DNA from 3 places in the Enterobacter sp. RIT637 genome. Region 3 is predicted to be linked to each of the others. Evidence: predicted binding sites of a transcription regulator. Region 3 holds the regulator's gene; each other region holds the start of a gene.
The links. Region 3 encodes Fur, which represses iron uptake genes when iron is present. Its sites were predicted from a motif close to ATAATAATGAGAACNACTATCAA; they were not measured.
Positions count from the first base shown of each region.

Region 1: the regulator Fur is predicted to act here: its motif matches at 4,865-4,887, upstream of exbB (tol-pal system-associated acyl-CoA thioesterase).
Region 2: the regulator Fur is predicted to act here: its motif matches at 8,359-8,381, upstream of K5E19_RS20495 (siderophore-interacting protein).

Region 1 is NZ_JAIHAZ010000009.1:78,484-88,471, reverse strand. Features, by position in the region: gene K5E19_RS14615 (methyl-accepting chemotaxis protein) at 1-193, opposite strand, end outside; gene K5E19_RS14610 (aldo/keto reductase) at 424-1,464, shown strand; gene K5E19_RS14605 (TIGR00645 family protein) at 1,574-2,062, opposite strand; gene K5E19_RS14600 (ESA_00282 family adhesion-associated protein) at 2,144-2,647, opposite strand; gene K5E19_RS14595 (hypothetical protein) at 2,752-3,156, shown strand; gene K5E19_RS14590 (cytoplasmic protein) at 3,137-3,595, shown strand; gene exbD (TonB system transport protein ExbD) at 3,642-4,067, opposite strand; gene exbB (tol-pal system-associated acyl-CoA thioesterase) at 4,072-4,803, opposite strand; gene metC (cystathionine beta-lyase) at 5,055-6,242, shown strand; gene yghB (DedA family general envelope maintenance protein YghB) at 6,385-7,044, shown strand; gene K5E19_RS14565 (AraC family transcriptional regulator) at 7,090-7,989, opposite strand; gene yqhD (alcohol dehydrogenase) at 8,185-9,348, shown strand; gene dkgA (2,5-didehydrogluconate reductase DkgA) at 9,454-9,988, shown strand, end outside.
Region 2 is NZ_JAIHAZ010000019.1:42,668-52,655, reverse strand. Features, by position in the region: gene lsrG ((4S)-4-hydroxy-5-phosphonooxypentane-2,3-dione isomerase) at 1-195, shown strand, start outside; gene K5E19_RS20530 (dihydrodipicolinate synthase family protein) at 346-1,194, opposite strand; gene K5E19_RS20525 (B3/4 domain-containing protein) at 1,207-1,893, opposite strand; gene K5E19_RS20520 (helix-turn-helix domain-containing protein) at 1,936-2,538, shown strand; gene ygjG (putrescine aminotransferase) at 2,577-3,956, opposite strand; gene K5E19_RS20510 (PAS domain-containing methyl-accepting chemotaxis protein) at 4,383-5,903, shown strand; gene K5E19_RS20505 (methyl-accepting chemotaxis protein) at 6,232-7,791, shown strand; gene K5E19_RS20500 (PadR family transcriptional regulator) at 7,788-8,282, opposite strand; gene K5E19_RS20495 (siderophore-interacting protein) at 8,429-9,193, shown strand; gene K5E19_RS20490 (DNA repair protein) at 9,194-9,988, opposite strand, start outside.
Region 3 is NZ_JAIHAZ010000003.1:156,320-166,307, reverse strand. Features, by position in the region: gene pgm (phosphoglucomutase (alpha-D-glucose-1,6-bisphosphate-dependent)) at 1-1,027, opposite strand, end outside; gene seqA (replication initiation negative regulator SeqA) at 1,052-1,600, opposite strand; gene ybfF (esterase) at 1,784-2,557, shown strand; gene ybfE (LexA regulated protein) at 2,686-2,973, shown strand; gene fldA (flavodoxin FldA) at 3,129-3,659, shown strand; gene fur (ferric iron uptake transcriptional regulator) at 3,951-4,397, shown strand; gene chiQ (ChiQ/YbfN family lipoprotein) at 4,502-4,828, opposite strand; gene chiP (chitoporin ChiP) at 4,879-6,276, opposite strand; gene glnS (glutamine--tRNA ligase) at 6,722-8,389, opposite strand; gene nagE (N-acetylglucosamine-specific PTS transporter subunit IIBC) at 8,569-9,988, opposite strand, start outside.

The DNA.
Region 1 (9,988 bases), on a different contig from region 3:
AACGGAAATACTGATCGTTGCCCTGGCTGAGTACCGTCATCTGTTTGACCAGCTGCCGATCCACTTCATTACCATCAGAAACGCGAGACAGTGACCAGGTGCTGTATAGCCCAACCCCCGCCCACATTAAACAAAAGATCCCAAGAATCGTCAGCATGACGAAGCGGATCGTGAAATTACGGAGCATATTCATAAGTCTTCCTTGCCGAGAGGGTGAGTTCGCCCAGAGGCGAGTACTACTCTCGTTATCGGCAGGGAGCGCGGAAATTATAACCTTTTGTGATTATTTTTAATTAGTGTGGCTTCACTGGTCACACAGCTGCCGTTAACCATTATGTCCACGCTTAGTGATGGAATGGGTGATGTGATAAGTTCAGAATGAAAACGCTGTTTCGAAAATTCATCGATAAGAAAGGAGACATCATGTCCTGGCACCCTTACACCGGCCGCTATGAGAATATGCAGTACCGCTACTGCGGGAAAAGCGGCCTGCGTCTGCCCGCGCTGTCACTGGGACTGTGGCATAGCTTCGGTCACGTCCAGCCGCTGGAATCCCAGCGGGCGCTGTTGCGTAAAGCTTTCGACCTCGGCATCACCCATTTCGATCTCGCCAATAACTACGGGCCGCCGCCGGGTAGCGCTGAGGAGAATTTTGGCCGCATCCTGCGCGAAGATTTTGGCGCGTATCGCGACGAGCTGATTATCTCCACCAAAGCGGGCTACGACATGTGGCCGGGGCCGTATGGTTCCGGCGGTTCGCGTAAATATCTGCTCGCCAGCCTCGACCAGAGCCTGAAGCGCATGGGTGTGGAGTATGTGGATATTTTCTATTCCCACCGTGTGGATGAAAACACGCCAATGGAAGAGACGGCCTCAGCGCTGGCGCACGCCGTGCAGAGTGGGAAAGCGCTGTATGTGGGCATCTCCTCCTACTCAACCGAGCGTACGCAGAAAATGGCCGAGCTGCTGCGCGAGTGGAAAATTCCGCTGCTGATCCACCAGCCGTCTTACAACCTGCTTAACCGCTGGGTCGATAAGACCGGTTTGCTGGATGCGCTTGAAGCAAACGGGACGGGCTGTATCGCCTTCACCCCGCTGGCGCAGGGTCTGCTGACCGGAAAGTACCTGAACGGCATTCCTGAAGGTTCACGCATGCAGCGCGAAGGCAATAAGGCGCGCGGCCTGACGCAGAAAATGCTGACCGAAGCCAACCTTAATAGCCTGCACCTGCTGAATGACATGGCGCATGCGCGCGGGCAAACCATGGCGCAGATGGCGCTGAGCTGGCTGCTGAAAGATGAACGCGTGACGTCGGTGCTGATAGGTGCGAGCCGTCCGGAGCAGCTGGAAGAGAACGTTCAGGCGCTGGAAAACCTGCGCTTTACTGAGGACGAACTCAAGCAGATTGACCAGCACGTGGCGGATGGGGAGTTGAATTTGTGGCAGGCGTCGTCGGATAAATAGCGCGGTCTGATGCCCACGCCCCTCACCCTACCCTCTCCCCAGAGGGGAGAGGGAACTTGAACACCCTCTCCCCTCTGGGGAGAGGGCAGGGTGAGGGGTAAGGTCTACTTTATTTCTTACTGATCTTATCCAGATACCCCATCACAAACGCAGAAAGCACGAACGTCAGGTGGATGATCACATACCACATCAGTTTGTTATCCGGAACGTTCTTCGCGTCCATAAACACGCGCAACAGATGAATAGAGGAGATCGCCACAATCGACGCGGCCACTTTATTCTTCAGCGACGAGGCATCCATTTTGCCCAGCCAGTTGAGCTTCTCTTTGTGCTCGGCGATATCGAGCTGGGAAACGAAGTTCTCATAGCCAGAGAACATCACCATCACCAGCAGCCCGCCCACCAGCGTCATGTCCACCAGCGACAGCAGTACCAGAATCAGGTCCGCTTCGGCGATGGAGAAGATGTTTGGCAAGACGTGAAAAATTTCCTGGAAGAACTTTATGCTCAGCGCGACCAGTGCCAGGGAAAGGCCAAAATAGACGGGTGCCAGTAGCCAGCGAGAGGCGTACATTGCGTTTTCAAAAAAGCGTTCCATAGAGTCCTGTCTGCAAACGAAACCAGCGGGCAGTATATCTCAACGATGCTCACTGTTTGCAACAACTAACCAACGCCACGCTTACACCTCTTCCGGGTTAACCTCCGGATGCGCGTACTCCGGCCAGACCAATACCACCAGCTCCGGGTAGGCTTCCAGACTGAACTCGCGAAAACACTGGCGCAGGTTTAATACGTCCAGGTCGGAATACGAGACTTTCTCGCCATTAAGACAACGCTTTTTGATATTGTCATAATATTTATAGACCGCGGAATTCAGGTCGCTGCAGCGGCGCTGGGCCTCAAATAATCCCGGCGTGTCATTAATTTCTGACATTTTCATCCGCTTAATTGTCGCGTGCAAAAAGTCGATATATTCATGGTTCACCCGCCAGTACCAAACCGGCGTCACCGAGTTCATCAATACAGAGAAATGATCTTCTCCTTCCTCTTTTGTCATCAACTCAGGCTGCGGCGGTTCACTGGCGTCTTGCGACACTTTCGTTTTATTGAACTCTTGCATCAATAAAAGCACGCCAGCGGTCAGTAATAGTAATGTGATGACCGTAAAGAAAATGCTGTTCATGGGTAGGCTCCATTTTTTTTGATTTTAAAATTGCCTCATGTTATTGTCAACGAATCTCACGCCTTTACCAACCCCACCCTGTTGAAATTAAAGGAAATTAAAAAATGCTGCCCGACAGTCTTGTCCCGGCTAAGTACCACATTACGCCTGTGGAACAGCAACCGACGAAAGAAGAAAAAGAGGCTAATTTTACTCAGGGAAAAAGAAAGCTCTCCGATTTCGAGTCCGACATATTAATTGGTGTTTCCCGAACGGGCAAATCTCGTAATATGTTGCTGGAGGAGCATGACCGCCATATTAAAGACCGTTTATTTCGCGCTGTGAAAATTGAAGCCCTGGCGCATCTGCTGAACGACCTGCAAGCCGAAGGTGAAATAGACGCCCAGCAGCTCAGTCAAATAATGGCTGAAAAGACTAAAGAAATAAATGAAATGGGTAATGAAATTTGGCTTAATTTAATTACCCGTGAAAAAAACGCCCCTATTTTTTATGACTTCGGGGAAGATTAACGTGAAATCAGTTAATGATAATAATGTCTATTTGACTTTAGATGATAAAAAAAGCGATGAATTTATCTTAAAGCAAAATCTCGAGGCATTAAAAAAGAGTAAAAATGAAGAGATGACGCGTATTACCCAGGATTTGGTATCGATCCCGGCCACGCTCGTGCGCCTGAAATGGCAGAACCGCCGCGAAATTTATCCATTACAGGTGAAAGAAGAGATCTACGGTGCCGTGATGAATGCCATCATCGAGCAGCGCCCGGAGCTGAAAGAAAAGCTTCTGGGACGCCTGGAGGCCAACTATCAGTATCTGCTGGCGAGAGAGACCGCAACGCTGCGCCTGACCCGTAAGCTGTCTGAGGGGGATTATCACACCTCAAACGTCACCCACGTCGCGCTCAATGAAGACGCGCACGCCGTCGCCCTTGCCGAAACAAAACGCTAGCCTTTGCGCAGTGCAAAAAAAAGCTGACTTTCGCCAGCTCTTCGTTTTATTTCGCGGCCGCTTTTTCTTCGCCGACCAGACCAATCTTCAGGTACCCCGCCTGATGCAGCGTGTCCATTACCCTCATCATGGTTTCATAGTCGACGGTCTTATCTGCACGGAAGAAGACGGTGGTGTCTTTCTTGCCGCCGGTAAGCTGGTCCAGCGCCGGAATGACTGACGCATCCGTTACCGGGTCGTTACCCAGGAACATGGATTTATCCGCTTTCACCGACAGATAGATAGGCTTTTCCGGGCGCGGCTGCGGCTGGCTGGACGAGGCCGGGAGATTCACCTTCACGTCGACCGTCGCCAGGGGGGCAGCCACCATAAAGATAATCAGCAGAACCAGCATGACGTCGATAAACGGCGTCACGTTGATCTCATGCATTTCGCCGTTATCGTCCAGATTTTCGTTTAGACGCATCGCCATACAATCAACCTACGCGCAGTTTGGAGGCCGCGTGCACCGGTTTAACCGCGCTGGCGTTGAGGTCTAAATCGCGGCTTTGCAGCAGCAGAACCTGCGCGGCTACGTCACCGAGGGTCGCTTTGTAGCTGCCGATCATACGCGCGAAGATGTTATAGATAACCACCGCTGGGATAGCGGCAACCAGACCGATGGCCGTTGCCAGCAGCGCTTCTGCGATGCCTGGTGCAACCACCGCCAGGTTAGTCGTTTGAGTCTGCGCGATGCCGATGAAGCTGTTCATGATGCCCCAGACGGTACCGAACAGGCCGACGAATGGAGAAATCGCCCCGATGGTCGCCAGATAACCATTACCGCGGCCCATATGACGACCAACGGCAGCGACGCGGCGTTCCAGACGGAAGCCGGTACGTTCTTTAATGCCTTCGTTATCTTCACTGCCTGCGGAGAGTTCCAGCTCGTTCTGTGCTTCATTAACTAACATGCTGGTCAGGCTTTTCGCATGGAAGGATGAGGTCATATCAGAAGCCTGATCCAGAGAGCGGGCTTCGGCCAGCTGCTGCTGTTCGCGCTTGAGGCGGCGCTTCTGAGAAAGCAGCTCGGCGCTCTTGCTGAAGAAAATAGCCCAGGTGACAACGGACGCCAGAATCAGGCCGATCATCACAATCTTAACCACGATGTCAGCATGATGATACATGCCCCAAACGGAGAGATCCGTCTGCATCAAATTATTACCCACTCTGTATCTCCAGGACGCAATTCACAAAATCTGAGCGTAATAATATCAAAACGTCGTCGAATTGATAGTAGTTCTCATTAGTATTTACATAGTGCCGTAATTTTCGCTCACATTCCTTGCGCTTACGCAGTAAAAATTTCTTATGCGTATTTTTCATAATATTTTCTGCTTATTCGATAAGCATGCGGGTGCACATTTTTACAATCGTGGTAGTCTGGACGTCCAGACGTATAAAAACAGGGTTAGCGAACATGACAAAGAAGCATCTTGATACCACGCTGGTGCAGGCAGGACGCAGCAAGAAATACACCCAGGGATCGGTAAACAGCGTGATTCAACGCGCCTCCTCGCTGGTGTTTGATACGGTTGAGGAGAAAAAAATCGCCACACGCAACCGCGCGAAAGGCGGACTGTTTTATGGTCGTCGCGGCACGCTAACCCATTTTTCTCTGCAGGAAGCCATGTGCGAGCTGGAAGGCGGTGCGGGCTGTGCACTGTTCCCCTGCGGCGCGGCGGCGGTGGCTAACACCATTCTGGCATTTGTGGAACAGGGCGATCATATCCTGATGACCAACACCGCCTACGAGCCAAGCCAGGATTTCTGCACCAAAATCCTCAGCAAGCTCGGCGTGACCACCGGCTGGTTTGACCCGCTGATCGGGGAAGGCATTGCCGAACTTATTCAGCCAAACACGCGCATTGTGTTTCTGGAATCGCCGGGCTCCATCACCATGGAAGTGCACGACGTGCCCGCTATCGTGAAGGCCGTGCGCAGCAAAGCGCCAGAGGCGATTATCATGATCGACAACACCTGGGCGGCAGGCGTGCTGTTTAAGGCGCTGGAGTTCGACATTGATATCTCGATTCAGGCGGCGACCAAATACCTGATTGGGCACTCGGACGGCATGATTGGCACGGCGGTGTCCAACGCGCGCTGCTGGGACCAACTGCGTGAAAACGCCTATCTGATGGGGCAAATGGTGGACGCCGACACAGCCTACATGACCAGCCGGGGCATCCGCACGCTGGGGGTTCGTCTGCGTCAGCACCATGAAAGTAGCCTGAGAATCGCTGAGTGGCTGGCGCAGCATCCGCAGGTGGAGCGCGTGAATCACCCTGCGCTACCGGGCAGTAAAGGCCACGAATTCTGGCAACGTGACTTTACGGGCAGCAGCGGCCTGTTCTCCTTCGTGCTGAAAAAGCGGCTGAACAACGACGAGCTGGCGAGCTATCTGGATAATTTTACCCTCTTCAGCATGGCCTACTCCTGGGGCGGCTTTGAATCCTTGATCCTACCTAACCAGCCGGAACAGATTGCGGCCCTGCGCCCCGGCGGCGAAGTGGACTTCAGCGGCACCCTGATCCGACTGCATATTGGTTTAGAAAATGTTGACGATTTGATTGCCGATTTAGCAGCAGGGTTTGAACGTATCGTGTAGAGTGCAGGCTGAAAATGTACTCCTGGACGTTTTTGTGAACACTGCAAGCAGAAAAGTCTGCATGAGTTGCGTCCGCGATCAACCCCAGCGGGCCAATTCGGGAGTACAATAGCGTTATATCTGCTGTTCCACAGGAAAGTCCATGGCTGTTATTCAAGATATTATTGCGGCGCTCTGGCAACACGATTTTGCCGCGCTGGCGGATCCGCACGTCGTGGGGATTGTTTACTTCGTGATGTTCGCGACGCTGTTTCTGGAAAATGGATTACTGCCAGCCTCGTTCCTCCCCGGTGACAGCCTGCTTCTGCTCGCAGGCGCGTTAATCGGCAAGGGAGTGATGGACTTCACGCCGACGATGGTGATCCTCACGTCAGCCGCCAGCCTGGGCTGCTGGCTGAGCTATTTGCAGGGCCGATGGCTTGGGAACACGCGCGTCGTAAAAGGCTGGCTGGCGCAGCTGCCGCATAAATATCATCAGCGTGCGACCTGCATGTTTGACCGGCACGGCCTGCTGGCGCTGCTGGCCGGGCGTTTCCTGGCATTTGTTCGCACCCTTCTGCCGACGATGGCGGGCATTTCCGGCCTGTCCAACCGCCGCTTCCAGTTCTTCAACTGGCTGAGCGCCCTGCTGTGGGTCGGCGTGGTGACCTCGCTCGGCTACGCGCTGAATATGATCCCCTTTGTGAAGCAGCATGAAGATCAGGTGATGACCTTCCTGATGGTGTTGCCGATGTTCCTGCTGGTCGCAGGGCTGGTGGGGACGATTGCGGTAGTGATTAAGAAGAAGTACTGCAGTGCATAAACAAAAGCCGGGTGGCGCTACCGCTTACCCGGTCTACGTTTCCCCTCAGGCTCCCTGCATCGTTCGGATGCGTGACGCATCTTCCCCCGGCGTAACGCCGAAGTAGCGCTTAAACTCCCGACTAAACTGCGACGCGCTTTCATAGCCGACGCGCATTGCCGCCGCGCTGGCCTTCATGCCGTCGTGGATCATCAGCATCCGCGCCTTGTGCAGCCGGTAGGTTTTGAGGTACTGCAGCGGCGAGGTGCTGGTCACCGATTTGAAGTTATGGTGAAACGCCGAGACGCTCATGTTCGCTTCCGCCGCCAGCTGGTCGACGCTGAGGTTTTCCGTGTACTGGCTTTCGATACGCTTGAGCACGCGGCTGATCAGACTGAAGTGGGTCTGTCGGCTCACCAGCGCCAGTAACGCACCGCCGCCCGGCCCCAGCAGCACATGGTAAATAATTTCGCGGATAATCTGCTTGCCCAGAATACGCGCGTCCAGCGGCCTCTCCATCACGTCCAGCAGACGCTCAATGGCGCAGAGGATCTCCTCCGACAGCGTCGCCGAGTTAATCCCGCTCGACGCCATCGAAGGCCGGAAGAACTCGTCTTCACCTATCTCCATCAGCAGCTCCTGCAACTGAAGAATATCGACGTTGACGCGAATACCGGCCAGCGGAACCGCCTCTGTCGCGAAGGTTTCACATTCGAAGGGTAAAGGTACTGTCAGGAGCAGATATTCATTGGTGTCGTAGCGGAACACGCGCTCGTTGATATAGCCAATTTTATGGCCGGAAAAGAGAAAAACGATGCCCGGCTGGTACATCACCGGCGTGCGCGTCCCGGGCTGGGTGCCGTAGAGCAGGCGAATATCCGGCAGCAGTTCGCTGATACCATTTTCTTTATCAATCAGTCTTTTAATCTGCCCAGTAAGCTGATGGCAGATCGCTTCGCGGTTCATTTTACGTTACTCCGGGTACGGTTTCCGACGTTAACAGTGTGCGTCGTTTTCCGCGCTTTCTCCAGCGCTCTGTAGAAATGGGCAAGACATCGGCAGGAATGTGCATTGAGAGGATAGCCCCGGGCGGCCACAATGTGCAGCATCAGGTCGCCCTCTGCGCCACCACGGTTTTTCACCCACTAAAGGGAACGAGCAATGAACAACTTTAATCTTCACACCCCAACCCGCATTCTGTTTGGTAAAGACGCTATCGCCGATCTGCGTGCGCAAATCCCTGCGGACGCCCGCGTGCTGATCACCTACGGTGGCGGCAGCGTGAAAAAAACCGGCGTGCTGGATCAGGTTTACAGCGCCCTGGACGGTCTGGACGTGCGTGAGTTCGGCGGCATCGAGCCAAACCCGTCTTACGAAACGCTGATGAACGCGGTGAAAATCGCCCGCGAAGAAAATATCACCTTCCTGCTGGCCGTCGGCGGCGGCTCGGTGCTGGACGGCACCAAATTCATCGCGGCGGCAGCGCACTACGCTGACGGCATCGATCCGTGGCACATCCTGGAAACCCGCGGCAGCGACATTAAAAGCGCCATCCCGATGGGCTCCGTACTGACCCTGCCAGCGACTGGCTCTGAATCCAACAAGGGCGCGGTGATCTCCCGCAAAACCACCGGTGACAAACAGGCCTTTATGAACGAGCACGTTCAGCCTGTCTTCGCCATTCTGGACCCGGTGTACACCTACACCCTGCCTGCGCGTCAGGTAGCGAACGGCGTGGTCGACGCCTTTGTTCACACCGTTGAGCAGTACGTCACGTATCCGGTCGATGCCAAAATTCAGGATCGCTTCGCGGAAGGCATTCTGCTGACGCTCGTCGAAGACGGCCCGAAAGCGCTGAAAGAACCGGAAAACTACGACGTGCGTGCCAACGTGATGTGGGCGGCAACGCAGGCGCTGAATGGCCTGATCGGTGCTGGCGTGCCGCAGGACTGGGCGACCCACATGCTGGGCCACGAGCTGACGGCGATGCACGGTCTGGATCACGCCCAGACGCTGGCGGTCGTTCTGCCTGCCCTGTGGAACGAAAAACGCGATACCAAGCGTGCCAAGCTGCTGCAGTACGCCGAGCGCGTGTGGAACATCACCGAGGGTTCCGACGATGCGCGTATTGATGCCGCCATCGAAGCGACCCGCAGCTTCTTTGAAGGTCTGGGCGTGCCGACGCGTCTGTCTGGCTACGGTCTGGACGGCAGCACCATCCCTGCCCTGCTGGCGAAACTTGAAGAGCACGGCATGACGCACCTGGGCGAGCACGGCGACATTACGCTGGACGTGAGCCGTCGTATTTACGAAGCGGCGCGCTAAGCGTTTTTGCCCTCCAGACTTTCGTTTTTTGACATTTCGTCCAGACTTAATGCACACCCCATCGTCGGAGTACCCCTCCGACGATGCGTACCTGAAGGAGGAAAAATGGCAAACCAAACCGTAATCAAGCTGCAGGACGGCAACGTGATGCCCCAGCTGGGGCTAGGTGTATGGAAAGCCGGTAACGACGAGGTCGTCTCCGCCATTCATAAAGCCCTGGAAGTCGGCTATCGGTCGATTGATACCGCCGCCGCGTACAAAAACGAGGACGGTGTGGGGACCGCGCTGGCCAGCGCTGGCGTCCCCCGCGATGAGTTATTCATCACCACCAAACTGTGGAACGACGATCAAAAACGCCCCCGCGAAGCCCTGCAGGAAAGTCTGGAAAAGCTCCAGCTCGATTTCGTCGATCTCTGGCTGATGCACTGGCCGGTTCCGGCTATCGACCACTACGTTGATGCCTGGAAAGGGATGATTGAACTGCAGAAAGAGGGGCTGGTGAAAAGCATCGGCGTCTGTAACTTCCAGGTGCATCACCTGCAGCGTCTGATTGATGAAACGGGCGTTGCGCCTGTGATTAACCAGATCGAGCTGCACCCGCTGCTGCAGCAACGCCAGCTTCATGCCTGGAACGCCACGC
Region 2 (9,988 bases), on a different contig from region 3:
GGAAACCTGCGTTTTGACGTATTGCAGGACCCGAGGGTCAAAACCCGGTTCTTTATCTACGAGGCCTATAAAGACGAGGAGGCGGTGTTGGCGCATAAGCAAACTCCGCACTATCTGGCGTGCGTGGATAAGCTTGAGGAATTGATGTCAGAGCCGCGTAAGAAACGCAGTTTTGTGGGGCTGTTGCCGGAGTAACGGCTTTGCCCGGTGGCGCTGCGCTTACCGGGCCTACGGGTGCGGGATGGTGCGGTGTTTGCCCGGTGGCGCTAACGCTTACCGGGCCTACGGGTGCGAGGCTGTGTTGATTTTGTAGGCCGGGTAAGCGCGAGCGTCACCCGGCGTTGTTCAGGCCAGCGCCAGATCCGCAAGTATCGCAGCAAGCGCTTCGCGCGGCTCACCCTGAAGAGCCTGAAGCGGGAAGGGGAGCGCCGGTGTTTCAACTTTCCCCAGCATTTCTGCCGCTGCCGCTACCACCCGTAAGCTGCCGTATCGACGGAACAATTCCCAAAGCGGCTCCAGCCGCTCGGATTGTGCCGACTCTTTCGAACGGGTAATTGCCAGCGCTGTCTGCGGAAACAACCCGCCGACCACCGAGTACCAGACGTCAAACCCGGCCTGCAGGGCGGAGGCCGCTCGCCAGTCACCGGCGATGCCCAGCGTGACGGGATCAGGAAGACGAGCGCGTACCTGCGACAGGTCCTCCGGCACGCGGCCAAGCTTTATGGACCCTATATTCGGCAGAGCCGCGGCGGCAAATAACAGTTCATCGCTGAACGAAAAACCGGTCGTGGCGGGATTATCGTAAATGCACAGCGGTACGGAGATCCGGCGGGTCACCGTTTCATAGAGATTAAACACTTCGTCTTCCGTTAATCGCTGGTACGACACGGGTGCCAGCAGCACGCCGGAGACGCCTGCCGATTGCGCGTCGTCAGCCAGACGCAGAATATCGTCCAGCCGTAATGCGCCAATGCTGACGATGACCGGAATGTCATCGGCATGCGCCACCGCGCAGCGTGCGATCCGACCGCGCTCTTCTACGGTCAGATAGGCATAACTTCCCGTTGAGCCCAAAACGCCCAGTGAATCCACGCCAGCGTCGACCACGGGGCGCAGAAGATTGATGAAGGACTGCTCGTCAAACATCCCCTCCTTCAGGGGCGTTAACGGAAAAGCGCTTAATCCGTGAAACATCGTGTTGTCCTCTTACAGCGTCAGCAGTTGAACCTGAACCGTGGCTCCCGGCATCAGCCGCTGCAGGTTATTGACCAGCTCTTCTCCCGCCTCTTCCAGTGCCGCAAGCGGCATTGACGGCAGACTTTCAAGAATAAACCACATAGATTGCGCCTGGCTGTCCAGACGGGTACGTACTCCCTGTCGCCAGTTCCAGCGGCGGCAGGTGACGCCGAGGTCGTCGCGCCAGATAACCTCTCCAGCATCCGGGTATTCCACCACCGGCTGGCCCTCTTTAAAGGTATCAAACGGCTCGCTGCCGTCGGACAGCGTCAGGCGCGGCGCGCCCGAGTACGCCGCGAGATTTTCCCCGCCCACCGGAACTGCATAGCGAATGCTCACCGCGTTATAGATATCCACGACCGGATCCAGCGATGGCAGCAAACCGTCTTTCAGTACCCGCTTGCGCAGGGCCGCGGCGGAACAGGGCGTGCGTTTCGGTTTTGCGCCGAAGGCTTTAAATACCTCATCCCAGTCTGAAAGGTGTGCATCAGCCCACGGCACATCATCATTCAACATCTGCTGGCAGGCCTGCGCCAGCGCGGCGGGGGCAACCTCCGGGTGGGTAATCGGCGCGGCTTCAACCAGAATGCTCAGCGCCCGAAAGCCGGGCGCAATGTCGGCAAGTCGCGAATCTATTGACGGCGTTACGAGAGACATAAATAATCCTGTATTGACTGTTTTATACCATGGTAGTGACCAATGACTGATAAAGTCAATATAATGACTGGCTCGGGTGCCGATGTTGCCCAGGTAAGCCTGGCCGTGGCGAACCGCATCCGCAACTGGCGTAAAGAAAAAAAACTGTCGCTGGACGAGCTTTCGCGGCGCGCCAGCGTCAGCAAAGGGATGCTGGTGGAGATCGAAAAGGGCGCAGCCAACCCCAGTATCGCCATTCTGTGCAAACTGGCCGCCGCGCTCGGCATCTCCGTAGCAGATATCGTCAACGTCTCCAGCGAGCCGCTGGTGCACATTATTGAAGAAGCGGCGATCCCGGTTCTCTGGCAGGGTGCACAGGGCGGTTACGCCAGGCTGCTGGCAGGCACCGCGGGCCCGGACATGATTGAGCTGTGGCAGTGGGAGATGCATCCAGGAGAGTATTTCACCTCGACAGGGCATCCGGCGGGAACCTTTGAGCTGCTGCACGTGAACGAGGGCGTGTTGACGCTGACGGTGGATGAGACGGTTACGCAGGTGAATGCTGGCGCGTCGGCGGTGGCGAAAACCGAAGCGGCGCACGGTTATGCGAACGAAGGGGAGAGCGTGCTGCGCTTCACTATGACGGTGGCGGAGTTTCACCGTTGAAAAGTAGGCCGGGTAAGCGTAGCGCCACCCGGCGTTGATTACGCCTCTTCCACGCTCACCCTGAGCGCTGCCAGCGCTTTGCGCGCCGCTTTCAGCACCTGCTCACACTGCTCAATGGTCAGCGTCAGCGGTGGCTCAATGCGGATGGTTTTCGAGTTGTTGAGCGTCCCGGCCACCAGCACCCGCTGACGGAACATCTCGCTCGCGAAGCTGTAGCCGATTTCGTTGTCGACAAACTCAATTGCCATGAGCATCCCTTTACCGCGCGCCTCCTGCACCAGGTCCGGGTATTCCCGGCCCAGCTGGCGGAAGCCGTCCAGCAGCATGTCGCCTTTCTGCTCCGCCTGCGCAGGCAGGTTTTGCTCCAGCAGCACGTTGATGGTCGCCAGCGCTGCCGCGCAGGCCAGCGGGTTGCCGCCAAAGGTGGTGGTATGCAGGAACGGGTTGTCGAACAGCACCGAGAACACCTCTTCCGTCGCTACCGTCGCACCTATTGGCATCACGCCGCCGCCGAGCGCCTTCGCCAGGCACAGGATGTCCGGCTGAACGTTTTCATGCTCGCAGGCAAACATCTTGCCGGTACGTCCCATCCCGGTTTGCACTTCGTCGAGGATCAGCAGCGCGCCAAACTCATCGCACAGCTGACGGATGGCGGGCAGATAGCCCTGCGGAGGCAAGATCACGCCGCCTTCACCCTGGATAGGCTCCAGGATCACCGCTGCCACATCGTCGCCGGTTTTACGGCATTCACTCAGCACGGTGCGCATGGCGTTAATGTCGCCAAACGGCACGTGGCGGAAGCCCGGCAGCAGCGGCATAAACGGTTTGCGGAAGGTCGATTTGGCGGTCGCCGACAGTGCGCCCAGGGATTTCCCGTGGAACGCGCCGCTGGTGGCGATAAAAGTGAATTTCCCGCGCGGCGACTGGTAGGCCTTGGCGAGCTTAATCGCCGCTTCGACCGATTCCGTGCCGCTGTTGCTAAAGAAGCTGTATTTCAGTTTGCCGGGCGTTAAGGCCGCCAGCGTTTTCGCGAGCATGGCGCGAAGCGGGTCAAGCAGCTCCTGGCTATGGAGAGGTTGTTTCGCAAGTTGATTCTGTACGGCGGAAACCACAACTGGATTACGGTGCCCCACGTTGAAAATACCAAAACCACCCAGGCAATCGATAAACTCCTGTCCCTGGGTGTCGACAAGCGTGTTCAGACTTCCCGCTTGCCACTCTACGGCTCCGTAATCCCCGCCGGCGGTAACAGATTTGCGATACTCCAGAAAACCAGGATTCACATGCTCTTTAAAGTAATCGATGACCTCTCGGTTAAGTTGTTTCATCTCCTCATGATCGAGCGTTCGCTTCTCAATGAGATTCAGTGCGTGCGCGGTACAGGCAAGAGCCGAGGCGCTGGAAGGTAACCTGTTCAAAATATGCTCCCGGGGATCGCGTATCACATGATACTGCGTTAAGTATTGCAGGGATTACGCCACTTCAGCGGACTTAACGAAAATCGGGATAAACGCCAGGTTAAAATAATGTTGCGCAATATTTAATCATGCCGATACAAGCCTGACGGGATGAAGGGGAAGGGGGGAGATTGCGATGGATGGGGTCAATTGCACCGGAGTGGTGCGAAAGATGCCACTTAAGTGGGCGTTAACAGATCATGCTTTGCAGGTAATTTCTGTACGAAAGTATTTTAAATCAATCGATTAGAAAAGCGTACAGAAAGTGCGGTTTAACTGAAATTTGCGATCTCGATCGGATTTAACAACTAAAGATAAATTTGTAACCGCCGAAAAAACAATAAACCACAAAATTAACACTCGAATAACCTGCAAGGAATGCCCGCCATGTCTTCTCCATCCTTTGTCACCCAGAATGAATACCCTCTGGATAGTGACACCACTCTTATGTCGACTACCGATCTCCAGAGCTACATGACCCATGCCAACGACACCTTTGTGCAGGTGAGTGGCTATACGCTCGAAGAGCTGATGGGACAGCCGCACAACATGGTGCGTCACCCCGACATGCCGAAAGCGGCCTTCGCCGACATGTGGTACACGCTGCAGCAGGGGGAACCCTGGAGCGGGATTGTCAAAAACCGCCGCAAAAACGGCGACCACTACTGGGTGCGGGCGAACGCCGTGCCGATGGTGCGCCACGGGAAAATGACCGGCTATATGTCGATTCGCACAAGAGCGACGGCGGAAGAGATTGCGACCGTGGAGCCTTTATATCAAGCGCTCAATGAAGGCCGCTGTAAAAAACGTATCCATAAAGGGCTGGTGGTGCGCAAAGGCTGGCTCGGGAAGTTACCGGCTATGCCGCTGCGCTGGCGGGTTCGTAGCGTCATGGCGGCGCTGTTTGCGGTAATGGCTGCCACGCTGGCGTTCACCTCTGCGGGTTGGCCTTCGCTGGTGGCTGCTGCCGTCGTGATGGTCGCGGGGACGATGCTGTTCGAGCAGCAGATTGTCCGCCCGGTGGAAAATGTTGCGCGTCAGGCGCTGAAGGTTGCGACGGGTGAGCGTAACAGCGTGCAGCACCTGAACCGCAGCGACGAGCTGGGGCTGACGCTGCGCGCGATTGGACAGCTGGGGCTGATGTGCCGCTGGTTAATCAATGATGTATCAAGCCAGGTGGTGAGCGTGCGCGATGGCAGCGATAAGCTGGCGCAGGGAAATGACGATCTCAACGACCGCACGCGGCAGACCGTCACCAATGTGCAGCAGACCGTGGCGACGATGAATCAGATGGCTGCCTCGGTACAAAGCAACTCTGAAACCGCTGCCGAAGTCGATAAGCTCTCCGTGGCGGCCAGCAGCGCGGCGACCAAAGGTGGAAATGCGATGCAGACGGTGGTGAAAACCATGGATGATATTGCTGACAGCACCCAGCAGATTGGCTCGATCACTTCGCTTATCAATGACATCGCTTTCCAGACCAATATTCTGGCGCTGAACGCAGCAGTGGAAGCGGCACGTGCGGGCGAACAGGGCAAAGGCTTTGCGGTCGTGGCCGGTGAGGTTCGCCACCTCGCCAGCCGTAGCGCCAATGCGGCCAACGATATCCGTAAGCTGATTGACGCCAGCGCCAGCAAGGTACAGTCCGGCTCCGATCAGGTTCACGCGGCAGGCCGCACAATGGATGACATTGTTGAGCAGGTGAAAAACGTCACGCAGCTTATTGCCCAGATTAGCCACGCCACGTCCGAACAGGCTACCGGTCTGTCCGAGCTGACCCGGGCCGTTGCCGAACTGGACAGTATCACGCAGAAAAATGCGGACCTGGTAGAGGAGAGCGCGCAGATCTCCGCCATGGTGAAGCACCGTGCGGGACGTCTCAAAGATGCCGTGACCGTGCTCCATTGAGTCAGTAATGTTCCAGAAAAGCCGTTTATACCATCAGGTATAAACGGCTTTTTAATGTGATAATTTTTAACGTTTATTGTTAATGTGATATTAAATAACTAAAAAAATCCGCTCAGTTATTTATGCCTGCCTAAGTCAGTTTTCCCCGACGCTATTTCAGAAATGCCCTCTCTGGTGGTTACGCAACGATCGATGCGCCAAAATTAATAGACTGTACCTATCCATTGTGATGGTTATGAAATAAAAAAACGATCAAAGTCATAAAGTTAGCGCGTTCGTTACCGATAACGGTGATCGTCTGAGAAATAATCACATCGATGGAGTAAATATGTTCTTACATGACGTAAAGATCGGCACGAAATTATTTCTGGCGTTCGAGTTCTTTATTGTTCTGATGATCGTCAGTGCGAGCGTCTCTTTGCTGAGCCTGAATCGGGCGAACAACGGGATGCAGACTATCATTACCCACGATTATCCAACCACGGTAAAAGCCAACCAGCTAATCGACAACTTCCAGGAATTTATAAGCACGCAGCAGCTTATGCTGCTGGACGAGCAGGGCACCTACACGGGGCAATCTCAGCAGCGTCTGAAAGAGATCAGCGAGCACATTACGGTGATCCTGGGCGAGCTAAACAACGCGTTGCAGGATCCGAAGTCTCAGCAGGTCCTGGCGGATATCCGCAGCGTGCGCCAGCAGTATCTGGACTCGCGCTACCGCATTTTGCAGGCGGTGCAGAACAACAACCGTGCGGGCGCTATCCAGGAGATGATGACCAACACCCTCACCGTGCAGCAGGCTTACAAAGCGAAGGTGCAGGCGCTGATCGCCATCCAAAACGACGAGATGCAGAGCGCGGGCGCGCAGGTGGACGGTGATTTCCGAACCAACCGCATGCTGCTGCTTCTGATCACGCTCTTCAGCGTGGCGGCGGGCAGCCTGATTGGCTGGTTTATCGTGCGCTCCATTACCCGGCCGCTTGGCGAGGCGGTGAGCTTTGCTGAAGCCATTGCCGATGGTGATCTGACCGGCAGCATTACGTCTCACGGCAAAGACGAAACCGGCCTGTTGCTGCATGCACTGATGGAGATGAAAACCCGTCTGCTGGAGATCGTGCAGCAGGTGCAGACCGGCTCGGAGAACATCTCCAGCGCCGCCGCGCAGATTGTCGCAGGCAACCAGGATCTGGCCGCGCGCACGGAAGAGCAGGCCAGTTCCGTCGAGCAGACGGCTGCCTCAATGGAGCAGATCACCGCGACGGTGAAAAACACCGCGTCGCACACCGGGGAAGCGACCAACCTCTCTGCCGATGCCGCCATGGTGGTGAAAAACAACGGTGAGATGATGAAGCAGGTGACCAGCAAAATGCGCCTGATTAACGAAACGTCTAACCGGATGTCCGACATTATCGACCTGATCGACGCCATTGCCTTCCAGACCAATATTCTGGCGCTGAACGCGGCGGTCGAGGCGGCGCGCGCAGGAGAGCACGGGCGTGGCTTTGCGGTGGTTGCGGGCGAAGTGCGCCAGCTGGCACAGAAGAGCGCCTCTTCAGCGAGTGAAATCCGCCAGCTGATTGAAAGCTCCACCAGCCAGACCCAGGACGGGATGAACCTGGTCGAAAAAGCCAGCGGGCTGATCAACGGGATGGTCGGCAACGTGGAGGAGATGGACGTGATTCTGCGTGAGATCCGTCAGGCCAGCCACGAGCAGACGGAAGGCATTTCGCAGATCAACAGTGCGATTGGCCTGATTGACGCCACCACCCAGCAGAACTCCGCGCTGGTGGAGGAGTCCGTTGCGGCGGCGGCATCGCTGAATGAGCAGGCGATGCACCTGAAAGAGCTTGTACGCGTCTTCCGCGTGAGCGAGCACGCACCGGCTTAATCCAGCTGGGAAATCTCAAGCGCCGCGCGGTCAATGACGCCGATAATCTGCTTGAGCTGCGCGTCGCTGAGCTCTCCCTGATTCACCTTCAGGTCTAACACTGCTTTAAAGTTATCCAGTGCCCGCTTCATCTGCGGGTTTTTTCGCAGCTGGAAGCCGACGCTGCGCGCTTTGATGCGCACCTGGATCTGTTCCAGCTGTTCCCGGTTTTCATCCAGCCAGCGTTGTCCTTCGGCGGTTATCGCAATCTTCTTACGGCCGTTCTCTTCTTCCGTAATGGTGATAAAGGCCTGATCCTGCAGATAATCCAGGGTTGGGTAGATCACGCCCGGGCTTGGCGTGTAGTTCCCCTGCGTCAGGTTCTCGATCTCTTTGATCAGCTCATAACCGTGGCTGGCGTTGCGGGTAAGGATATCCAGTATCACCAGACGCAGATCGCCGTGGCCGAAAAAGCGCGGTCGGCGTCCACCGCCTTCATGTTCGTGTCGCATAGTGACCCTCTCAATTTGATATATCTAAACTATATCTTAGATATATTCAGATGCAATCTAAAAGATCTTGCATTCCTGGTTAATAGCAATCATTATCATTAAAAAACAATTTCGATATATCGTATTCACCTGAGAAGGGCATAAAAATGACATCAACCCGTTACCCTCAACGTGTCCGCAACGATCTGCGCTTTCGCGAGCTGAACGTCCTGCGCGTCGAGCGCGTCAGCGCTGGCTTCCAGCGCGTTGTGCTCGGCGGTGAGGCACTGGAGGGCTTTAGCTCCCGCGGCTTCGACGACCATACCAAGGTCTTTTTCCCGGCGCCGGGCACGACCTTTGTTCCGCCCGTTGTTACCGATGAAGGCATCGACTGGGGTGACGGCGTGCGCCCGCAGGCGCGTGACTATACGCCACTGTTCGATGAGGAAAAAAATGAGCTGGTACTGGATTTCTTCGTTCATGATGGCGGCGTTGCCAGCAACTGGGCGGTCGCAGCCAAACCTGGCGGCAAACTCACTATCGGTGGGCCACGCGGATCGCTGGTGGTGCCGGAAGATTATGCCTGGCAGCTGTACGTATGCGATGAGTCCGGGATGCCCGCGTTGCGCCGCCGTTTAGAAGGCATCGCAAAACTGTCGGTACGCCCGGACGTTCATGCGGCCGTGACCGTGGGGGACGGATCTTATCAGGACTATCTGGCGCACCTGAGTGAATTCAACATCACCTGGATTGTGGGCCACAACCCTCAGGCGGTGGCTGATCATCTGGCGACGCTGAGCGTGCCCGAAAAGGATTACTTTATCTGGCTGACCGGGGAAGGGAAGGTGGTGAAAAACCTGAGCCGCCGGTTTGAAACCGACGCGATTGACCAACAGCTGGTGCGTGCCAGCGCATACTGGCACGCTAAATAGTCAGGCTGCGGATTCCAGCTGCGCTTCGCTTACCTGATGTTCGAGCGAGGCGCGGACCTCGTGCAGCGCCTTCTCCTGCTGGGCAAAGTAGGCTTCCATATTGTTCAGCGACGACACCAGCAGCCAGGATTCTTCTTTCTCCAGTTCCGCCAGCTCGTTCACCAGGGTGTCGATTTGGTCGCGCACCTGCGCCATTTTTTTGCGGATACGCTCCAGATCGTTCAGCCTGTCGCTCGCCATCATTGGCTCAAAGCCCTGCTGCAGACGCGCCACCAGTGAGCGGATCGCTTTCACATCCCCGCGCTGTTTGGCCTGGTTGAGCTGCACCATCATGGTGTTAGCTTCTTCTTTCAGATCGTCTGCCACCAGATCCGGGTGGCATAGCTTGCTCGCCTGACGCCACAGGCGCTTCAGCTCGTTCCTATCCTCTTCCGAGAGATCTTTCCCTTTGCGCAGACGCACTTCGGCATCGTGATGCTGCTCGCGATACTTCTCGTACTCTTCGTTAGCCTCATCGCGCGCCTGGCGCGCGGGCTCTTCTTCACGCGTTAAGCCGTTCTCCAGCTCCAGAGCTTCGGCCAGCAGATTGGCAATCAGGTTGCTTTGCTGCTGCAGTTGTTTACGCGCCTCGGCAGCCTGTACGGAATCCGCCGGGAGATCGCGCCAGCGCTGGGTGAGCGTTGCCAGCACCTCCACGGCCTGCGCCATATAGCGCTGACAGCGGCGATAATCTTCTTCGCGCCGACGCGCCTCCGCCTGCTGACGGCGCAGGTTTAGCTCCGCCAGCGTTTTACG
Region 3 (9,988 bases):
CCTCTTTGCCCCACTGCGGGCGGTGCTGGAACAGGTAGTTAATCGCCACCGCCAGATAGTGGTTCGGGTTCATCAGCCCTGCCGGGGTGACGATGCCGTGACGGTCATAATCCGGGTCGTTCGCAAACGCCAGGTCGAATTTATCGCGCAGCGCCAGCAGGCCCGCCATCGCACACTCGGAGGAGCAGTCCATACGGATCGCGCCGTCTTTATCGAGGTGCATAAAGCGGAAGGTCTGATCGACGTGATCGTTCACAATGGTCAGATCCAGCTTGTAGTGCTCTGCAATGCGCTTCCAGTATTCAATACCGGAGCCGCCCAGCGGATCCACGCCCAGCTTCAGACCGGCTTTCTGGATGGCCGCCATATCGACGATATCCGCCAGCCCTTCCACGAACGGCTGAACCAGATCCTGCTCTTTCACGTGACCGGACGCCATGGCGGCATCCAGAGAGATACGTTTAACGCCTTTCAGATCGTCGGCTAACAGGGCGTTCGCACGGTCTTCCACCACTTTGGTGACGTTGGTGTCTGCCGGGCCACCGTTAGGCGGGTTGTATTTAATGCCGCCGTCGTCTGGCGGGTTATGAGATGGCGTAATGACGATACCGTCAGCCTGTGCGCCACCTTTTTTATTGTGCACGAGGATTGCGTTAGAGACCGCAGGCGTTGGCGTGAAGCCGTTGTTCTCCTGAACAATCACATCCACACCGTTCGCTGCCAGCACTTCCAGCACGGAAATAAACGCCGGCTCAGACAGGGCGTGAGTATCTTTACCCACGTAGCATGGACCGGTGACGCCATTTTTGGCGCGCTCTTCCGCGATGGCCTGGGCAATGGCCAGAATGTGCGGTTCGTTAAAGCTATGGCGCGCCGCGCTGCCGCGGTGACCAGATGTACCGAACTTCACTGCGTGTTCTGCGTTGCCCACGACCGGTTTCAGCACGTAATACTGCGCGGTCAGTTGAGCGACGTTAATCAAATCGCTTTGTTGTGCAGGTTGGCCTGCACGGCTGTGATTTGCCATTGCCTGGTCCTTTTGATGCAAGGGTTAAATTGTACCGCAAACCTTTTCAATCAATTCCGCCGGGAACTGCATGGACTGCATGATGTGTTCAACCATGCTGCACTTGCGGCCCGTATTGGTATTGGTGATGACCCAGTACGGTGTGCCAGGGACATGTTTAGGTTTGGTTTGATTGCCATTTTGTAACAGCGTCTGTTCGTCGCCCGCGAAATAGACGCGGGTGCGACCGTGCAGCGACTCGGTCGCTTCTGCAAACGCTTTGTTATCCAGTGAATGAAGTGTAGACAGCACGAGCATAAAGCGGTTAACCGCCTTTTTCTGCTCTGCATATTCATCAGACAGCAGCAGTTCTCGTACTGCGCGCACTTTATCTTTTGCCGGTATTACGGCAGGTTTTGCTTGTGCAACAACGCTCGGCTGAGACACGACATCTTTTGTGACAGGGGTAGCAGGCTGTGAGGCGGCGGAAATTTTAAGCATACGCCGTAAAATGTCGGACGCGCTCTCCCCAATATGCCGCGTCTGGCTGGCAATAAACTGATAGAGTTCGTCATCAACTTCGATTGTTTTCATCTTAATCCAGTGCGATATCTTATCTGAATACAAGTCGTTGGGATTATAAGGTCAAATCCCAACAGCGGATAGCGTCAAACCCGGCAGGCGGCAAAAGTCAGATTAAACTGGATCCTTGCAGCCAGGCGGCAGAATGGTCAACATGATACCCTAACCTGACATACGTAAAAAAAGAACTTTGCCATGAAATTGAATACCCGAGCGCAATCTGCACAATCGCCGAACAATAATTCTCCCATCGTACTGGTTCACGGGCTGTTTGGTAGCCTCGATAACCTGGGCGTGCTGGCGCGCGATCTGGTTTCCGACCACGATATTTTGCAGGTTGATATGCGCAACCACGGTCTTTCCGGGCGTTCAGACGAGATGACCTACGCGGCGATGGCGCAGGATCTGCTGGATACGCTGGATGCACATAACCTGCAGAAGGTAACGCTGATCGGGCATTCCATGGGTGGCAAAGCGGTGATGGCCCTTACGGCGCTTGCGCCGGAGCGTATCAACGGGCTGGTGGTGATTGACGTCGCGCCCGTGGATTATGACGTCCGCCGTCACGATGAGATTTTTGCCGCCATTAATGCGGTCACAGAAGCGGGCGTCGCGACGCGCCAGCAGGCTGCCGCCGTGATGCGTGAGCATCTGGATGAGGAAGGCGTCGTGCAGTTCCTGCTAAAGTCGTATGTTGATGGGCAATGGCGTTTTAACGTGCCGGTGCTGTGGGAACAGTACAACAACATCGTGGGCTGGGAAACCGTCCCCGCATGGCCACACCCTACCCTCTTTATTCGCGGCGGAAACTCGCCTTACGTTACCGACGCCTACCGCTACACGCTGCTGGCCCAATTCCCGCAGGCTCGCGCCCACGTGATTGCCGGTGCCGGGCACTGGGTTCACGCCGAAAAACCGGACGCCGTACTGCGCGCCATTCGTCGCTATCTCTCTGATACTGCAAATTGATTAAAAAGAGAGCGACTGGAAGGTTGTGGGCTTCCAGTCGTTGGCGTGCCGTTTTCGGTGATGTATGATGGCGCGCTTATCGCCCGGGCATTAGCAGGGCGGCGTATTTCCCCCGAAGTCTCAGAATCATGGCCAAAGAACAAACGGACCGTACGACACTAGATCTGTTCGCGAATGAGCGTCGACCGGGACGACCGAAAACGAATCCGCTTTCGCGCGATGAACAGCTGCGTATTAATAAACGCAACCAGCTTAAACGCGATAAAAATCGTGGGCTTAAGCGTGTCGAACTGAAGCTGAACGCCGATGCCGTCGATGCACTAAATGAGCTGGCCGAGGCGCGTAACATCAGCCGCAGCGAACTGATTGAAGAGATGTTAATCACCCAACTTGAGACATTGCGCAGCAAGGCATAAGTCTGAAAATTCCTTTTATTTCCCTTTTCATGTAGCACAGAGTGCAGTCCTGCGCGATAGCTGTTTCCGCAGGGTTGCCTGTTCTGCTATTATTGCCCTTATCCGTGGACAAATTGCGCCACCATACCATTAAGTTTCAAGAGGTTATTTTACTCATGGCAATCATCGGCATTTTCTTCGGCAGTGATACCGGCAATACCGAAAATATCGCAAAAAACATTCAAAAACAGCTCGGTAAAGACGTTGCCGATGTGCACGACATCGCCAAGAGCAGCAAAGAAGATCTCGAAGGTTATGACATCCTGCTGCTGGGTATCCCGACCTGGTACTACGGTGAAGCACAGTGTGACTGGGACGATTTCTTCCCAACCCTGGAAGAAGTTGACTTCAACGGTAAGCTGGTCGCGCTGTTCGGTTGCGGCGATCAGGAAGACTACGCAGAATACTTCTGTGACGCACTGGGCACCATCCGCGACATCATTGAACCACACGGTGCGGTGATTGTCGGCCACTGGCCAACGGCGGGTTACCACTTTGAAGCCTCTAAAGGCCTGGCAGACGACGACCACTTTGTCGGCCTGGCCATCGACGAAGACCGTCAGCCGGAACTGACCGCTGAACGCGTTGAGAAATGGGTTAAGCAGATCCGTGAAGAGCTGAACCTCGACGACATTCTTAACGCCTGATTTCCCGGTGGCGCAACTCAGGTTGCGCCCGTTTACCAGGTAAAACCGATTAAATTAATTGCTACAAACTTTTAACTTTTTCGTTCAGACCTGTACAATATCCCCCTGGTAAAAAGTGGATGCCATCGAACAAGTTTGTTGGTGATACCACGTTTTTATAAGCATACTTTGCTTGAGACTTGCAGTTTTCATTTAGCCATGGCAGTTCTATAATGAGACGCATTATCCCAAGTGCATTTTCTGTCACTTCTTCTTTAGAAGTGAATCGTTTAGCAACAGGACAGATTCCGCATGACTGACAACAATACCGCATTAAAGAAGGCTGGCCTGAAAGTAACGCTTCCTCGGTTAAAAATCCTTGAAGTGCTTCAGGGGCCAGACAATCACCATGTCAGTGCGGAAGACCTCTACAAACGTCTTATCGACATGGGTGAAGAGATTGGGCTGGCAACCGTGTATCGTGTGCTGAACCAGTTCGATGACGCGGGCATTGTTACCCGTCATAACTTCGAGGGCGGTAAATCCGTTTTCGAGCTGACCCAACAGCACCATCACGATCACCTGATCTGCCTCGATTGTGGCAAGGTTATTGAATTTAGCGATGATTCCATCGAATCACGCCAGCGTGAAATCGCCGCTCGTCATGGCATTCGCCTGACCAACCACAGCCTGTACCTGTATGGTCACTGCGCTGAAGGCGATTGCCGTGAAGACGACCACGCGCACGACGCGAAATAATATCGTGTTTATACTCTGAGCCAGCCGTAAGGTTGGCTTTTTTTTTGCCTGTTTTTGGGCAAAAAAAAAGCCCGGTGGCACAGCGCCACCGGGCGTAAAGCAACTTATTTATTGTTACTGCGAATATCGCTCCAGATCTTATCGCAACGCTTCGCCACTTCCTGATCGTTACCGGTTTTACGTGCCTGAATGCAGGCCTGGTAATCCATCACGCGAACATTCTCCTGCGTCGCAAACTGCTCATGCGCTTTCTCTTTCTTCAGCACGTCCAGCACGCTCTGACAGGCTTCGATTTTCTCCGGCGACCCTTCCGCTGTATTGATACAGGCGCTATAGGCCTCCTTCAGGCGGGAATCTTCTTTTGGTGCCTCAGTCTGAGCACACGCCACCAGCCCTGATGCCAGCAACGCGACGATTACGATTTTTTTCATCATGTGCAGTCTCCATACCGGCGGGACAACATTACCCGCCGGTGTGTTCATCAGAAGATAGTGAATGGCGCGATGACCATGAATTTCACGTCACGTTCATCCTGGAAGATGTTGCCGTAACCGCCCGCGTAGCTCGGGATATCGGAGTGGTTGTCATACTGCGTGAAGTGCAGTTTGAACATCGTCCCTTTTGCACGTCCATCCTGCAGGGTGTAGATCGCATCCAGGCTGTAAGAAGACTCTTTCAGACGATAGTTTGGATCGTAGTACGCGTCCGGTGTTGCCATATCCGCAGGTTTTGCGTCCCAGGCGTAAGCGTAAGAGGCACCCACCGCCCAGCCAGGCAGGTTCCAGTTTTTCAGGTCATACATCGCACCGAAGAACACCGCTTTTTCGCCGTCGGCGTTGAAGTCAGAGCGGTTATCCCACCAGATGTCGAGACGACCGTTCGAGGACGCGTAGGTTGGCGTCATACGCTGCAGGAAATAGCCCTGCTGCCCTTCTGCCTTCACCCATGTTCCTTCCAGACGTAAATCAACCTGGCCCACTTTGTAGCCGAAGGTCAGCGCCTGCAGCCATGCAGTGCCGTCATAGATATCGTTAACGGTGCCATTGCTGGCTTTATCGCGCGTGCCGTAGAACTGGTAGCTGGTGCTCAGCGGGCTGCCCACAACATCAAATTTGTAGCTGGCTTTAGCAAAATACTGATCGATATAACCTTCCGCCTGACCAAATGCAGCTTCCAGGACCAGATCGTTTTTGAAGTCGTATTTCGCGCCCAGCGAGTGGAGGTAATCGACTTTGGTTTTCTTATCGTTCTGGTAGAACTTGTCCATCTCAATGTGCCACGGTGCTTTGTACTCGTTGGTCCACATATAGGAGAAGCTCAACGCACCCGCATCGCCGTAGTCAAAGTTAGCCCCGGCTTCCGCGCCCTGGTAGGTACCCGGCATAAAGCTCCAGTGCGGCGCTAACAGCGTTTGGCCGGTTGGCTGAATATAGCCCCCACGTGCCCATACCGGGCCGTATTTGAATTTCGCTGCTGCCTTGTACAGGCTGACACCGCTTTTATCGCCAGACCAGTCTTCTTTATACGCTTTGTTACTGGAGGAGAAGGCGATTTCGTTCGGGTGGCCGCTGTCACCGTTTTCCGCCATTTCAATGGCGGTGAACGCAGCAATATCCAGACCGAACATATCCGCGGCATAGCCTGACTGGAAATCCAGATTGGCGTTCCAGGTCGAGTGCGAAAGGTTGGTTTTGTATTTGTCTTCAGTGACGTCTTTACGGTCACGCTCACGCTGCCAGTAATAAATACCGCCCGTGAGGGTAGAATCATCGATGAAGCCTTCTGCCTTAGCTTCTGGGGTGATCGCCAGGCTCGACATTGCTGTCACACCGGCGATAGCCAGCGCCAGCGCACTACGTTTGCCACTGAACGTACGCATAGATTATTCCTCTTTGACGAATTAAAACGCCTCAACGGCGAAAATATAAAAGACCAAAAGGTCAGGGTAGTTAGAAATACCCTCGAATTAACTACCGCCTTTAGGTTATTTTTCGCGACGCGAATTATCAATGCTTTTCCGTGGGCAAAAGTCAGGATTATGACGAAGTGCACATAATTCGTAGTGCTTTGTAACATTTAGAGGAGAGCGAGGATTGGCGGGGAAATATCAGAAATTTCAGCGGGTAGCGCAGGTACTTGCTGTTTATTTTTCATCCTTTATGTATTTCGTAAAAATACAAACTTTTTTTAGAAAAATAAGTAGCACCTCATTGACCTCATATTTTAACGGCTGATCTTTAAGCCCTGGCTTAATACCATGATCATTAAATAAAAAAAACGCCGCAATAAGCGGCGTTTGTCTCTCCTTGACCAGAGCAGCAATATTATTCGCCGATCTTAGCCCAGGTGTCACGCAGGCCGACGGTACGGTTAAATACCGGTTTTTCTGCGGTGCTGTAACGGCTGTCCAGACAGAAGTAACCTTCACGCTCGAACTGGAACGCTTTACCCGCTTCCGCCGCTTTCAGCGACGGCTCAGCGTAACCCTGTTTGATAACAAGTGATTCCGGGTTAATGGTCGCCAGGAAATCGTCAGCCGCGCCTGGGTTAGGCACGCTGAACAGACGGTCATACAGACGGATCTCAACTGGCAGCGCATGGGAAGCGCTCACCCAGTGAATAACGCCCTTCACCTTACGGCCATCAGCAGGGTCTTTACTCAGCGTTTCTGCATCGTAAGAACAGAAGATGGTAGTGATGTTACCTTCCGCATCCTTCTCAACGCGCTCGGCTTTAATCACGTATGCATTACGCAGACGGACTTCTTTACCCAGCACCAGACGCTTGTACTGCTTGTTCGCTTCTTCGCGGAAGTCAGCACGATCGATCCAGATCTCACCGCTGAACGGTACGTCGCGGGTGCCCATCTCCGGCTTGCTCGGATGGTTAGGCATAGACACCAGTTCGCTCTCGCCCTGCGGGTAGTTTTCGATAACCAGTTTAACCGGGTCGATCACCGCCATCGCACGCGGGGCGTTTTCATTGAGGTCTTCACGAATGCAGGACTCCAGAGAAGCGATCTCAATGGTGTTGTCCTGTTTGGTGACGCCGATACGTTTGCAGAATTCACGGATAGAGGCAGAGGTATAACCACGACGGCGCAGACCGGAGATGGTCGGCATACGCGGGTCATCCCAGCCTTCAACGTGCTTGTCGGTCACCAGCAGGTTCAGCTTACGCTTGGACATCACGGTGTATTCCAGGTTCAGACGAGAGAACTCGTACTGACGTGGATGCACAGGAATGGTGATGTTATCCAGCACCCAGTCGTACAGACGGCGGTTGTCCTGGAACTCCAGCGTACAGAGAGAGTGCGTAATGCCTTCCAGCGCATCGCTGATGCAGTGGGTGAAGTCGTACATCGGATAGATGCACCACTTGTTACCGGTCTGGTGGTGTTCCGCAAACTTAATGCGGTACAGCACCGGATCGCGCATCACGATGAACGGAGACGCCATGTCGATTTTGGCACGCAGGCACGCTTTGCCTTCTTCGAAGCCACCGGCACGCATTTTTTCAAACAGCGCCAGGTTCTCTTCCACGCTGCGATCGCGATATGGGCTGTTTTTGCCCGGTGCGGTCAGCGAGCCGCGGTATTCACGGATTTCGTCAGCAGAGAGTTCGTCGACATACGCCAGACCTTTGTTGATAAGCTCTACAGCGTAGGCGTACAGCTGATCAAAATAGTCAGAGGAGTAGCAGATATCGCCAGACCAGCTGAAGCCCAGCCATTGCACGTCGTTCTTGATGGACTCAACGTATTCGATGTCTTCTTTTACTGGGTTGGTGTCATCGAAACGCAGGTTGCACTGGCCCTGGTAATCTTGCGCAATACCAAAGTTCAGGCAGATAGATTTTGCATGCCCAATGTGCAGGTAGCCGTTCGGCTCCGGCGGGAAGCGGGTATGAATTGTGGTGTGCTTACCACTGGCCAGATCTTCATCGATGATCTGACGAATAAAGTTACTCGGGCGGGCTTCTGCCTCACTCATCGTGGATTCCTCAAAGCGTAAACAACGTATAACGGCATATGATCTTATAAGCCGGACGTAGTGACAACCCTTAGTTACGGAAAATACGTATCAGATGAAAATAATGGGGGCAATTGATGCAAAAAAAAGCGGCGGAGGATATCCCCCGCCGCTTAAGGCATGACTCTACTCAGGAGCGATTACTTGCCTTTAATCTCATACAGTGGCGTTTGGCCCGCAACCACCTGACCTTTCGCCTGGATAACCAGACCGCTGAAGTCGTCGATGTTGCTGCAAACGACCGGGCTGATCATCGAGCGCGCGTTGGCGTTCAGGAAGTCCAGATCCATTTCCAGAATCGGCTGGCCTGCCACGACTTCTGCACCCTCTTCCACCAGGCGAGTAAAGCCCTGGCCGTTCAGCGCAACGGTATCGATACCCATGTGGACAACGATCTCCGCGCCTTTTTCCGTTTCGAGGCAGAACGCGTGGTTGGTGTTGAAGATTTTCACGATGGTACCGGCTGCAGGAGACACAACGGTTTTGTCCGTTGGCTTCACGGCCACGCCGTCACCGACCGCTTTGCTGGCGAAGGCTTCGTCAGGTACCTGCTCAATGGCAACCACGTCACCCGTAACCGGGGAAACCAGCGCGGCGATGGTCACTGCATTTGGCACAGCCTGTGGTTTAGCAGCAGCGGGGGCAGCAGGCGCTGCAGTAGCTTCAGCTGCGGCTACCGGACCGGTAGTTTTCATCGCGTTAGCAATTTTCTCTGCCACGAAGCCGACGATAATCTGTACGCTGGTTTTGTTCAGGCGGATAACGCCGGACGCACCCAGACGTTTTGCCAGCGCTTCGTTCACCAGAGAAGAGTCTTTAACGTTCAGACGCAGACGAGTGATACAGGCGTCGATACCGGTCAGGTTATCAGAACCGCCCACTGCGGCAATGTACTGACGCGCCAGACCTGAAACATCCTGCTCCTGACCGCCGCTCACGTTCACATCCTGACCATCCGCTTCGCTACCGGCCACAGCCAGCTCACGACCCGGGGTCATCAGGTTGAATTTGGTGATGGTGAAGCGGAATACCACGTAGTAGATAACGAAGAACACCAGACCCTGAGGGATCAGCATCCACCAGTGGGTCGCCAGCGGGTTACGGGACGACAGCACCATATCCACCAGACCGGCGCTGAAGCCGAAACCGGCAATCCACTGCATGCTTGCAGCGATGAACACGGAGATACCGGTCAGCACGGCGTGGATCACATACAGAACCGGCGCAACGAACATGAAGGAGAATTCCAGCGGCTCGGTGATTCCGGTGAAGAAGGCCGCGAACGCACCCGCCATCATGATACCCAGCACTTTCGCTTTGTTCTCTGGACGCGCGCAGTGGTAGATAGCCAGCGCAGCACCCGGCAGGCCGAACATCATAATTGGGAAGAAGCCCGCCTGGTAACGACCGGTGATACCCACAACCGCTTTACCTGCTTCGATGGACTGTGCGCCACCCAGGAAGTTAGGAATATCGTTAATACCGGCAACGTCGAACCAGAACACGGAGTTCAGCGCGTGGTGCAGACCAACCGGGATCAGCAGACGGTTGAAGAACGCG